One region of the Ensifer sp. ENS03 genome, then DNA from elsewhere that is predicted to be linked to it. Evidence: predicted binding sites of a transcription regulator. Region 1 holds the regulator's gene; each other region holds the start of a gene.

Region 1 (4,458 bases):
GCGCGCATGTAGGTATCGTAAAGCGGCGTGGTTGCAGTCATGCGAGGCTCTCCTTCACTCCAGATCGACATCGATCCCGCGCCTCACGCGGGCCGATAAAAATCAAAAATGCCGCCTTTCGGCGGCGCAGGCACTATTCCCATTTCGCGCTGCAATGTCAACAAAACCAAGCCTTGCAGCGCAACATGAAGGGTCGATTCCTGGCAGCAGAAAAATCGTCCGGGAGGGCTTGCAAAAATGCAACGCTGGCCGAGCAAGTTGGGGAAAACTACGAAATCGATTCGGCCTGATTCCCGGGACTCTTGCCACAGAGTCCAGCGGTCAGTACGTTAACATTCAATTACTAGACGCATGCGGCGGACCTAGTCACCAAAAGAGTTATCGCGTTTGCAACCCCGGGGTTTAGCCGGGGTGCGGTGAGGGATTCTGCCATCCCCAACGCTGAGAACGGAGAGTGCAGAAATGAACTGGACTGACGAGCGGGTGGAGAAACTGAAGAAGCTTTGGTCCGAGGGCCTGAGCGCAAGCCAGATCGCGGCACAGCTCGGCGGCGTCAGCCGTAACGCTGTCATCGGCAAGGTTCACCGCCTGAGCCTGCCAGGTCGCGCCAAGGCCGGTGGCAGCACCACGACGGCGGCCCGTCCGAAGCGCCCGACTTCGGCACCGCGCGCGCCGAACTACGCTTCGCGCGTTTCGACCCGCCCGGTTGCACGCGCGGCCGGCGCTGTCGTTCTCAAGGAAGAAATCGAAGTCGATCTCGTTGCCGAGCAGGATTTCAGCACCCGCACCGACGTTGTCGTGCCGATGTCGCGCCGCCTCGAGCTGACCCAGCTCACCGAGCGCACCTGCAAGTGGCCGATCGGCGACCCGCTGAAGGAAGAGTTTCACTTCTGCGGCAACGATTCCCCGGAAGCCTCGCCTTACTGCACCTTTCATGCGCGGCTGGCCTACCAGCCGTCGGGGGAGCGCCGCAGGGCTCGCTAAGAAGCTGGACCGCATTGATAAAGGAAGGGGCCGATCGGCCCCTTTTTTTGTTGGCGACGTTCAGACCGCTCAGCTTTCGAGCGAATAGCCGGCGCCGCGAACGGTGCGGATCACGTCGGGCATGTTCGAGAAGTTCAGAGCCTTGCGCAGACGACCGACATGCACGTCGACGGTTCGCTCGTCGACATAGATGTCATGCCCCCAGACGCCATCCAGAAGCTGCGAGCGAGAGAAGACGCGGCCCGGCGAGGACATGAGGAACTCCAGAAGACGGAACTCGGTCGGGCCGAGGCGCACCTCGCGGCTGCGGCGATGAACGCGGTGGGTCTCGCGGTCGAGTTCGATGTCGCCGCAGCGAAGCAGCGTCGAGAGCACCTCGGGCTTTGCCCGGCGCAGCATCGCCTTGACGCGCGCCATCAGCTCCGGCGTCGAGAAGGGCTTGACCACGTAGTCGTCGGCACCGGTCGCCAGACCCCGGACGCGCTCGCTTTCCTCGCCGCGCGCCGTCAGCATGATGATCGGCAGACGTTCGGTCTCCGGACGCTGGCGCAGCCGACGGCAAAGTTCAATGCCGGAAACACCGGGCAGCATCCAGTCGAGGATAAGCAGGTCGGGCAGCCGCTCCTGAAGCCGGATCTCCGCCTCGTCGCCCCGCAGGATCGTATCGACGTCGAAGCCCTCGGCTTCCAGATTGTAACGCAGCAGAACGCTCAGCGCCTCTTCGTCTTCGACTACGGCGATTTTTGGCAACATCAGGTAACGTCTCCTTACCGCGGGCGGCCTTTGGACTCATCGGCCCGGCCGGCGCTCAGACACTCTAAATCTGGAGCACATCCGCCGTTTTCAAAGGCGGGGCGAAAACCGCATGCTTCAGATACAGGAATTCGGGGCCGCGACCGAAGCCGCGACCGGATCAGATTTCAAAGGGCATGCATGCTTACGGCGCGCTTGGCGCTCAGTCGTTGACCGAGCCCAGCGTCGACGTGGTGTCATCCTTCGGACGCTCGCCTTCCGGCTGAGCACCCGTCGCCATGTAATAGATCGTCTCAGCGATATTGGTCGCGTGGTCGCCGATGCGCTCGATGTTCTTGGCGCAGAACAGAAGATGCGTGCAGGGCGTGATGTTGCGCGGATCTTCCATCATGTAGGTCAAGAGCTCGCGGAACAGCGAGGTGTAGATCGCGTCGATCTCCTCGTCACGCTCGCGGATGCTGTTGGCCTTTTCCGGCGAGCGCGAGGCGTAGACGTCGAGCACTTCCTTGAGCTGGACGAGAGCGAGCTCTGCCAGATGCTCGAGGCCACGGGCGAGCTTGCGCGGAATGCCGGAGCCGGCGACCGCGATCACGCGCTTGGCGGTGTTCTTGCCAAGGTCGCCGACGCGTTCCAGATCGGAGGCGATGCGGATCGACCCCATGATCTCACGCAGGTCGGCGGCGACCGGCTGACGCTTGGCGATCGTGACGATCGCCTTCTCACCGATCTGGCGCTCGGCGTCGTCGAGGACGGTGTCGTCCGAGATCACCTTCTGTGCGAGAGCCAGGTCGGAGTTGACCAGCGCGCGAACGGACTCGGCGACCATCTGTTCGGCGAGGCCGCCCATCTCCGAGATGCGGCGCGTCAGGTACTTCAGTTCTTCGTCATAGGCGGACATGATATGCATGGACATGATCGTCGATCCTTACGGGCGCTTTGCAGTTACTGTTGCAGCCTTATGCGGCCTCAGCCGAAGCGGCCCATGATGTAATCCTGGGTGCGCTGGTCATCCGGATTGGTGAACATCTTGTCTGTGTCGTTCTCCTCGACGAGATTGCCGAGGTGGAACATGGCGGTGCGCTGCGAAACGCGGGCGGCCTGCTGCATCGAGTGGGTCACGATGACGATCGTGAAGTTCGTGCGCAGCTCGTGGATGAGCTCTTCGACCTTGGCGGTCGCGATCGGATCGAGAGCCGAGCACGGCTCGTCCATGAGGATGACTTCCGGGCTCACGGCGACGGCACGTGCGATGCAGAGGCGCTGCTGCTGACCACCGGAAAGGCCGGTGCCGGGCTCCTGCAGACGGTCCTTTACCTCGTTCCACAGACCGGCCTTCTGCAGGCTGGTCTCGACCACTTCGTCAAAGTCGGCCTTGGTGCGGGCAAGTCCGTGAATCCGCGGACCGTAGGCGACGTTGTCGTAGATCGACTTCGGGAACGGGTTCGGCTTCTGGAAGACCATGCCGACGCGGGCGCGAAGCTCGACGACGTCGATCGTCGGGTCGTAGATGTCGTCCTCGTCGAGCGTGATCTTGCCGGTGACGCGGCAGTTCTCGATCGTGTCGTTCATGCGGTTCAGCGTGCGCAGGAAGGTCGACTTGCCGCAACCCGAAGGACCGATCAGCGCCGTGACCGTGTTCTCGCGGATGTTGAGGTTGACGTCGAAAAGCGCACGCTTCTCGCCGTAATAGACCGACACATCCTTGCCGATCATCTTGTAGGGCACGGTGTTCATTTTCTGATCCAGAGCCTTCTCGACTGCTGCTTCTGACATGATGTTCATAGTAATTACCTCACTACCAGCGGCGCTCAAAGCGACGTCGCAACAGAATGGCTCCAAGGTTCATGACGACCAGGAAGATGAGAAGAATGATGATTGCGCCGGAGGTGCGCTCGACGAAGGCGCGCTCCGCCTCGTTGGCCCACATGTAGATCTGCACCGGCAGTGCCGTCGACGGTTCCATCGGCGAACCGGGAAAATCGACGACGAAGGCGACCATGCCGATCAGGAGCAGCGGCGCGGTTTCACCAAGCGCGTGGGCAAGACCGATGATGGTGCCGGTCAGGATGCCCGGCATCGCCAGCGGCAGCACGTGGTGGAAGATGGTCTGCATCTTCGACGCACCGAGACCGAGGGCCGCCGAGCGGATCGACGGCGGGACCGCCTTCAACGCGGCACGGGTGGCGATGATGATCGTCGGCAGGGTCATCAACGTCAGCACGAAGCCGCCGACGACGGCTGCCGAGCGCGGCATGCCGGCGAAGTTGATGAAGACGGCGAGACCCAGGAGGCCGTAGACGATCGACGGAACGGCCGCGAGGTTGTTGATGTTGACCTCGATCAGGTCGGTCAGCCGGTTCTTCGGCGCAAACTCCTCGAGGTAGATCGAGGCGGCGACGCCGATCGGAAGCGACAGCACCAGCACGATCAGCATCATGTAGAGCGAGCCGAGGGCAGCGACGCCGACGCCTGCCGCTTCGGGACGGCTGGAGGCGCCGAAGGTGAAGATGCCGGTGTTGAAGCTCTTCTTCAGGATGCCGGCGCTCGCCAGCTCGTTCATCCAGGTGACCTGCTGGTCCTTGACCTTGCGCTTGCCCTCATCGACCGAGAGATCGATCTGGCCCTTGAAGGCGGAGTCGATGTTGGCCTCGGCCAGCAGCGTGACAGGAACCGTCTTGCCGATGATCGACGGGTCGGCGGCGACCATGTCGCGCAATAGCG
Region 2 (4,458 bases), on a different contig from region 1:
TGACAGGGGCTGATTCGCGGGTGATCTGCAAAACCAGCGATGCCGCGCCTGAAGCAGGCGCGACATCCGGATACGGTTTTGCCGGCGCCGGCATGGCGCCCGAATGCAGCGAAGACCGGTGGCGATCTCCGCGTTGCCATCTCAACCCGGATGGCTGGCTTCGACCACCGCCAGAGCCGCCATGTTGACGACGCCGCGTGAGGTGACGGACGGCGACAGGATATGGGCGGGAAGCGCCGAGCCGAGCAGGATCGGGCCGACATGCAGGCTGTCGGTCATGGTCTTGACGACACCGAGCGTGATGTTGGCGGCATCGAGATTGGGGAAGACCAGCAGGTTGGCTTCGCTCGACAGGCTGCTGTCCGGCATGACGCGCTGGCGCAACGCTTCCGAGATCGCCGCATCGCCGTGCATTTCGCCGTCGACCTCGAGATCGGGCGCGAGTTCCCGCACGAGCTGCAGCGCCGTGCGCATCTTGGTGGCGCTCTCCGAATCGCGCGAACCGAAGTTCGAATGCGAGACGAGGGCGGCGCGTGGGGTGATGCCGAAGCGGCGGATTTCCTGTGCCGCCATGACCGTCGTCTGGGCGATCTCTTCGGCGCTCGGGCAGTAGCTCACATAGGTGTCGGTGAAGAAAGTTGCGCCGCGCTGCGAGATCAGCAGGCTCAAGGCCGAGAAATCGAGCACGCCGTCGCGCTTGCCGATGATCTGCGATACGTCGCGCAGGTGCTTGCTGTAGCGTCCTTCGACGCCGCAGATCAAAGCATCGGCTTCGCCGCGCTTGACCGAGAGCGCGCCGATGACGGTCGTGTTGGTGCGCACGATCGTGCGCGCGGCTTCCGGGATGACGCCGAGACGGCCGACGAGGGCAAAATAGTCCTCGACATAGTCGCGGTAGCGCGGATCGCCTTCGGGGTTGACCACCTCGAAATCGACATCCGGACGGATGCGCAGGCCATAGCGACGCAGGCGCGTCTCGATGATCTGCGGACGGCCGATCAGGATCGGGCGGGCCGTGCCTTCTTCGAGCAACACCTGGGCGGCGCGCAGCACGCGTTCGTCTTCGCCTTCGGCAAAGATAACCCGGTTCTTCTGGGCGTTCTTGGCGGCGGCAAAGACCGGCTTCATGATGAAGCCCGAGCGGAAGACGAAGCGGTTCAGCTTGTCGAGATAGGCGTCATAGTCCTGGATCGGACGGGTGGCGACGCCGCTTTCCTCGGCTGCCTTCGCAACCGCCGGCGCGATGCGCAGGATAAGGCGCTGATCGAACGGCGAGGGGATCAGGTAGTCCGGGCCGAAGACCGGGGTCTCGCCGGAATAGGCGCGGGCGGCAACATCGGAAGGCTCTTCGCGGGCAAGACCGGCGATGGCGCGTACGGCCGCCATCTTCATTTCTTCGTTGATCGTGCTTGCGCCGCAGTCGAGCGCGCCGCGGAAGATATGCGGGAAGCAGAGAACGTTGTTGACCTGGTTCGGGAAGTCCGAGCGGCCGGTGCAGATCATCGCGTCCGGACGGGCTTGGCGGGCGGCTTCCGGCATGATTTCCGGCGTCGGATTGGCGAGCGCCATGATCAGCGGCTTTTCGGCCATCTGCGCCAGCAGTTCCGGCTTCAGGACGCCGGCGGCCGAAAGGCCGAGGAAGACGTCAGCGCCGCCGATGCTGTCGGCAAGCACGCGGTTGCTGCTATCCTGCTCGTAGACGGACTTCCATTCGTCCATCAGCACCTCGCGGCCCTTGTAGACGAGGCCTTCGAGGTCATGGACCCAGATGTTTTCGCGCTTGGCGCCGAGCGTCACGAGAAGGTTGAGACAGGCGAGTGCGGCGGCACCTGCGCCCGAGGTGACGATCTTGGCGGTCGCGATGTCCTTGCCGGCGAGTTCGAGGCCGTTGAGGATGGCGGCGGCGACGATGATCGCGGTTCCGTGCTGGTCGTCGTGGAAGACCGGGATCTGCATCTTTTCACGCAGGCGCCGCTCCACCTCGAAACATTCGGGCGCCTTGATGTCTTCAAGGTTGATGCCGCCGAAGGTCGGCTCGAGCGCCGAGATTACGTCGACCATGCGCTCGATGCTCGACGCGTCGATTTCGATGTCGAAGACGTCGATGCCGGCAAACTTCTTGAAGAGGACGGCCTTGCCCTCCATGACGGGCTTGGAAGCCAGCGGACCGATATTGCCGAGACCGAGGACGGCCGTGCCGTTGGAGATGACCGCGACCAGGTTGGCGCGCGCTGTGTAATCGGCGGCTGTTTCCGGATTGTCACGAATGGCGATACAGGGGGCTGCAACCCCTGGCGAATAGGCAAGAGCCAGGTCGCGCTGGTTGCCAAGCGGCTTGGTGGGCTGGATTTCGAGCTTTCCCGGGCGTGGGTAACGGTGGAAGAAAAGGGCCTGCTGGTCGATGTCGCCGCTGGCCGGACCGGTATGGGATTTCGTCTTGTCGCCCGTATTCATGCTCTCACATTCCTCATTCGTGGTCGTGCCTTTTGGCATGAATTCGAAGCGAGGTACAGTTTTGCAGTGCTGATTTCAGCGGGGGGACCGGTGACGCAATGTTGATGTCATCTTCCTGAAACACGAGTCTGGTTTCACGAAGGCAGAAAGCATAACCTGAAGACGAGGCTCGCATGATGGCGGCGCAGCAAGACAACTCCGCACGAAAGCTCAGGACGTTGTTCATCTCGGACGTCCATCTCGGCTCGAAGGCCGCCAAGACCGACTACCTGCTCGACTTCCTGCGGCATCATGAAGCGGAAACGATCGTTCTGGTCGGCGACATCGTCGACGGATGGCGGCTGAAGCGCAGCTGGTACTGGCCGCAGAACTGCAACGACGTGGTGCAAAAGCTCCTGCGCAAGGCGCGCAAGGGCGCCCGCATCGTTTACATCCCCGGTAATCACGATGAATTCCTGCGCGACTTTCCGGGCGTGCATTTCGGCGGCATCGAGGTGGCGCAACGCTACATGCACGAGGGGGCCGACGGCCGTAAATATCTCGTGCTGCACGGCGACGAATTCGACGTCGTCGTGCGCAACGCCCGCGTGCTCGCCTATCTCGGCGATTGGGCCTACGACACGGCGATCGCCATCAATATCGGGCTTGCTGCGGTCCGCCGACGTCTCGGCATGCCCTATTGGTCGTTCTCGTCCTGGGCGAAGCTTCAGGTCAAGCACGCCGTCAACTTCATCGGCGAGTTCCAGAAGGTGGTCGCCGAGGAGGCGCGCCGTCACGATGCGCAGGGCGTGATCTGTGGTCATATCCACCATGCTGTCATCGAGGAGATCGGCGACATCCGCTACATCAACACCGGCGACTGGGTGGAAAGCTGCACGGCGATTGCCGAGCACCACGACGGCACGATGGAACTGATCACCTGGCACCAGATGCGCGGTGGCGCCAGCGAAGGCGAAGCCTCTGGCGAAGCGGACAAACTGCTCGCCCAACTGCTGACCCAGCGCGCGGCCTGACCTTCGCGGCGCAGCGATATTCCTGTCGCGAAAACTAGGTTATGGCGAGGGGCGCCCGGCTCGTGCTAGAGATCGGGCACAGCCATCAGGTCAGACGATGATTCCCTTCCAAGCGCCCGCCTATGTGGGCCCTCCGCCGCGCCATTTTGCGCTTCGCATTGCTTTGCTCTTCTGTGCGCCGCTGATCGTCAACGGCTTCGCGATGCCATATTTCCCGATGTGGCTGAGCACGCTGTCGATGAGCGACTTCGAGATCGGCGTCGTTCTGGCGTTGCCGATGTTCGTGCGCGTCATCACGGCGCCGATCGCCGGCGTCATTGCCGATAGGCTCGGCGAGCGGGCGATCGTCCTGATCTGGTCCGGTTTCCTGTCGCTCGCAACGGCCGTGGTTCTGTTCTATTTCCGCGAATTCTGGCCGGTGCTGCTGATCTATACGCTGCAGTCGGCCGTCTATTCTCCCTATGTGCCGATCGTCGAGGCGATCGCGCTTTCAGGCGTGCGGCGCTGGGGCTTCGACTACGCCCATATGCGGCTCTGGGGCTCGGTCGCCTTCATCGGCGCGACGATGCTCGGCGGCTGGATGGTGGGCATCTTCGGCAGCGACATGGTGCTGCCGGCGATGGCGATCGGCTTCGGCCTGACGATCATCATGGCCTATGCCGCGCCACGGGTCGGCAAGCCGCGGCGGCCGTCACCGATCACGGCATTGACGGAGCCGCCGCCGAAGTCGCTGCGGCAGCTCGACCTGCAGCTGCTGCTGATCGGGGTGACGCTGGTCAACGCCAGCCACGCGATGCTCTTTGCCTTCTCGGCGATCTATTGGCAGCACATCGGCTACAGCGGCACCGAGATCGGCCTGCTCTGGAGCGCGGGCGTCGCGGCGGAAGTGACGATGTTCATCTTCGCCAAGGCGATCAGCCGCCGTTTCAGCGTCTGGGTGATGATCCTGTCCGGCTGCTTTCTCGCCGTGGTGCGCTGGATCATCTTCCCG
Region 3 (4,458 bases), 410 kb from region 1:
CACAACCGCCACCGGGTGAAGGCGGAAACCGAAGAGATGCTGGAGGCGACCTATTGGGACAGCCTCGACCAGATGCTTGCCCGCGTCGATATCGTCTCGGTCAACTGCCCGTCGACGCCGGCGACCTACCACCTGCTCTCGGCACGGCGATTGGCGCTGATGCGACCGGACAGCTACATCGTCAACACCGCCCGCGGCGGCATCATCGACGAGACGGCGCTGATCAAGTCGCTGCGCGAAGGCAAGATCGCTGGCGCCGGCCTCGACGTCTTCGAGAACGAGCCGGCCGTCAATCCGAAGCTGATCAAGCTTGCCGGTGAGGGCAAGGTCGTGCTTCTGCCGCATATGAGCTCGGCGACGCTTGAGGGCCGCATCGACATGGGCGAGAAGGTGGTGATTAACATCCGCACCTTCTTCGATGGCCACCGACCACCGGACCGCGTGCTTCCGGGCCGCGACTGAACGCGAAACGCCGTGCGGCCGTCCATTCGGTTCGCTCAAGCCCGGAAGCTAAAGTGTCTTGCGCATCTCGATCGCCGTCGGCCGGGTAAAACCGGGATGGCACATCGTGCCGCTCTGGACGAAGCCCCAGGCGGCAAAGGCGCGGTGATTGTCGATGAGTTCGATGCGGGTGAGGAGCCTCAGCGCCGGCAGCTTCAGCGCACGCGCCGTCGCCTCCGCTTCGGCGAGCAGCAGCCGACCGATACCCTTTCCTTGCGTCTCAGGCGCGACGGCAAGCTTGCCGATATAGAGACAATCGTCCCCCGGCTTGCAGAAGATGCAGCCGACGAGCCTTTCGCCGTCGCGAACGCCGAAGGCAATCTCTTCAACGATCTTCTGCCGGAGCAACTCGATGTTCAATGCATGCGCCGACGACGGCGGGTCGATCCGCCCGTCCATGTAGGAGAAGGCGCCAAGGATCAGCGCCAGCAGTTCCTCGTAGCGGTCGAATGCTTCGTCGATGCGAAAGATCTGCACCATGGTCGGCCTATGCTCTGCGGCGATAGCGGATGGTGTTGAACTGTGCCGTCAGTGCGTCATACATCAGCAGCCGTCCGACCAGCGGTTCGCCGAAGCCGGCGATCACCTTGATTGCCTCCATCGCCTGCAAGGTGCCGATGACGCCAGTCAGCGCGCCGACGATGCCGGCCTCCGCGCAGGAGGGCACGACACCGGCCGGCGGCGGCTCGGGAAAGAGATCGCGATAGGATGGGTTCGGCCGTCCATCGGCGCCGGCGCTGTAGGGCATCAGCACTGACAGCGATCCGTCGAAGCGGCCGACGGCGCCGGTCACCAGCGGAATGCCGACCGCTGCCGCCGTATCGGCGGCGAGATAGCGCGTATCGAAATTGTCCGAGCCGTCGATCACCAGGTCATATTGCCGGAAAAGCGCCTCGGCATTGTCGGGGTTGAGCCTGAGCCTGTGTTCGTCGACGCCGACATGCGGGTTGAGGGCGGTGATCGCCTCGGCGGCCCGCTCGACCTTGGCGCGGTCGATGTCTTCAGTGCGGTGGATGATCTGCCGCTGCAGGTTGGAAAGCGCGACCGCATCGTCGTCGACGATGCCGATCCGGCCGATGCCGGCGGCGGCAAGATAGACGAGCACTGGAGCGCCGAGCCCGCCGGCCCCGATCACCAGCACACGGGCCGCCTTCAGCCTTTGTTGCCCGGCACCCCCGATCTCCGGCAGCACGATATGGCGGGCGTAGCGGGTGATCTCCGATTGGTCGAGCTTGTTCTCACCGGTCATGGCAAAATCCTCCTCGGTGACCTCTGCTTATCCCGTAACACTGCCGTGCGAAACCGTCAGAAAGCGGCCGCGTTCGCCCAGCGCCTCGAACATCGCTTGGTCCGTCCCGGTCATGAAGGCCTGGCCGCCAAGGCCGTCGACGAGATCGAACAGAGCGGCGCGCCGGTTGACGTCGAGATGGGCGGCGATCTCGTCGAGCAGCAGGATCGGCGCGTGGCCGGTCATGTCGCCGACGAGGCGCGCATGCGCCAGCACCAGGCCGACGAGCAGCGCCTTCTGCTCCCCGGTCGAGCAGCGTGCTGCCTCCATGTCCTTCTCGCGGTGACGCACGAGCAGGTCGCTCCGGTGCGGCCCGTCGAGCGTGCGCCCCGCCGCGGCGTCGCGCGGACGCCCATCACGCAGCATCGTCAGATATTGTTCTTCCAGATCATAGGCCGGACGATGGCCCTCGTCGTCGAGAAAGCCCGACAACGCCAGGCGCGCCGAGGGAAAGACGCTTTCATCGACAGTGCGCTCGACCAGCGCCGTCAACAGACCGAGCATTTCCTGCCGCGCCAGCGCCATGGAGACGCCGAGACCGGCCATTTCCTTTTCGATCGCCGTCAGCCAGGAAGGGTCCGGGCGGAATTCACCGAGCAGCCGGTTGCGGCTGCGCATCGCCCGGTCGAATTCGCTGGCGCGACGGCCATGCTCCGGATCGAGCGACAGCACAAGACGATCGAGGAAACGCCGCCGGTCGGCCGAAGGCCCGGTAAAGAGCCCATCCATCGATGGCGTCAGCCAGAGGACGCGCAGGTGATCGGTCAGTTCGTCTACGGTCGCTGCCGGTGTTCCATTCAGCCGCAGCCGCCGGGATTGCCCTTCCGTGACGCCGGCAGTCCCGGTGCCGATCTCGACGGTTCCCTCCATGCCCTCGACTTCCGCAAAGACCGAGAACCCGTCGCCGGCACCGACCCGAGTCACGTCCGCATAGGCTGCGCGCCTGAGGCCGCGGCCGGGCGAAAGGAAAGAGACGGCTTCCATGAGGTTGGTCTTGCCGGCGCCGTTCTCCCCCGTCAGCACCACATGGCGCTGATCGAGCTCAAGCGAGAGGGCCGCATAGTTGCGGAACTCCGTAAGCTTCAGGCGGTTGAGAAAGACCTTGTTTGGCATCGGCAGTCCGGATTCGACGTTGGGCGCAGCTAGGACGAAAGCGCCTGCCAAGGCAAGGCGAAATGGGGCGCGTCGCCATATCGTGCAAGATAGGCCGATATCGACAGGGGAAAGGCGACAAACCCCTTTGATTCGGTGCTTTTCATAAAGGACCTAGTGAAATATGACAGCCGCATGACAATCCACAGATGGATATACGTGTGATGCTGGCCTGGTTCCGCAAACTTCTTCCCCGCGAGGATCGCTTCTTCGACCTCTTCGCAAAACATTCGCGCACCGTCGTCGGTGCTGCCGATGCGCTCGACAAGGTTCTCGCTGGCGGCGACGATCTGGAAAAACACTGCGACCGGATCGTCGCGCTCGAGGATGAGGCGGACCACATCACCGCCGAGGTGCTGCTGGCCGTGCGCCGGTCCTTTATCACGCCCTTCGACCGCGGCGACATCAAGGATCTGATCCAGTCGATGGATGATGCCATCGACATGATGCACAAGACCGTCAAGACGATCCGCCTTTACGAACAGAAGAGCTTCGATCCCGGCATGCGCGAAATGGGCACCACGGTCGTCAAGGCCGCGCACCTGATCGCCGAGGCCATTCCGCTGCTCGATAGGATCGGCGCCAATCACGACCGCCTGATCGCGATCGCCGAAGAGGTCACCCGCATCGAGGGCCGCTCCGACGAACTGCACGAACAGGGCCTCAAGGACCTGTTCCGCCGCCACGGCGCCAGCAACCCGATGGCCTACATCATCGGCAGCGAGATCTATGGCGAGCTCGAAAAGGTCGTCGACCGCTTCGAGGACGTCGCCAATGAAATCAGCGGCATCGTGATCGAGAACGTCTGATGGATGCGACGCTCGCCTTTCCGTTGCTCGTCGGGCTGATCGGCATCGCGCTGTTCTTCGACTTCCTGAACGGTCTGCACGACGCCGCCAACTCGATCGCGACGATCGTCTCGACACGGGTGCTGAGACCGCAGTACGCGGTCATGTGGGCGGCCTTTTTCAACTTCATCGCCTTCCTGTTCTTCGGCCTGCACGTGGCCGAGACGCTGGGCAAGGGCATCATCGATCCCGGCATCGTCACGCCGCTGGTGATCTTCTCGGCGCTGATCGGCGCAATCGTCTGGAACATCGTCACCTGGCTCTTCGGCATCCCGTCGAGTTCGTCGCACGCGCTGATCGGCGGCCTCGTCGGTGCCGGTCTTGCGAGCACCGGTTTCAGTTCGATCGTCTGGACCGGCCTCCTGAAGACCGTCGGCGCGATCTTCATGTCGCCGGCGATCGGCTTTTTCCTGGCGCTCATGCTGGTGCTGATCGTTTCCTGGATCTTCGTGCGCCAGACGCCCTTTGCCGTCGACCGCACCTTCCGCGTCATGCAGTTCGTCTCGGCCTCGCTCTATTCGCTCGGCCATGGCGGCAACGACGCGCAGAAGACCATGGGCATCATCGCGGTGCTGCTCTACTCGCAAGGCTATCTCGGCTCGGAGTTCTATGTGCCGTTCTGGGTGGTGATCACCTGCCAGGCGGCGATCGCGCTCGGCACGCTGTTCG

The links. Region 1 encodes PhoB, which activates phosphate uptake and scavenging genes when phosphate is short. Its sites were predicted from a motif close to TGTCATNNANCTGTCAT; they were not measured.
Region 2: the regulator PhoB is predicted to act here: its motif matches at 2,560-2,576, upstream of IB263_RS07325 (UDP-2,3-diacylglucosamine diphosphatase).
Region 3: the regulator PhoB is predicted to act here: its motif matches at 3,066-3,082, upstream of IB263_RS00275 (DUF47 domain-containing protein).

The regions. Positions count from the first base shown of each region.
Region 1 covers NZ_JACVAV010000001.1:455,740-460,197, reverse strand. The annotation lists gene IB263_RS02305 (aspartate aminotransferase family protein) at 1-41, opposite strand, end outside; gene IB263_RS02300 (GcrA family cell cycle regulator) at 463-984, shown strand; gene phoB (phosphate regulon transcriptional regulator PhoB) at 1,054-1,737, opposite strand; gene phoU (phosphate signaling complex protein PhoU) at 1,940-2,653, opposite strand; gene pstB (phosphate ABC transporter ATP-binding protein PstB) at 2,704-3,519, opposite strand; gene pstA (phosphate ABC transporter permease PstA) at 3,533-4,458, opposite strand, start outside.
Region 2 covers NZ_JACVAV010000002.1:140,959-145,416, reverse strand. The annotation lists gene IB263_RS07330 (NADP-dependent malic enzyme) at 142-2,454, opposite strand; gene IB263_RS07325 (UDP-2,3-diacylglucosamine diphosphatase) at 2,628-3,467, shown strand; gene IB263_RS07320 (MFS transporter) at 3,565-4,458, shown strand, end outside.
Region 3 covers NZ_JACVAV010000001.1:49,932-54,389, forward strand. The annotation lists gene IB263_RS00255 (D-glycerate dehydrogenase) at 1-462, shown strand, start outside; gene IB263_RS00260 (GNAT family N-acetyltransferase) at 511-978, opposite strand; gene IB263_RS00265 (molybdopterin-synthase adenylyltransferase MoeB) at 989-1,750, opposite strand; gene recF (DNA replication/repair protein RecF) at 1,778-2,902, opposite strand; gene IB263_RS00275 (DUF47 domain-containing protein) at 3,106-3,750, shown strand; gene IB263_RS00280 (inorganic phosphate transporter) at 3,750-4,458, shown strand, end outside.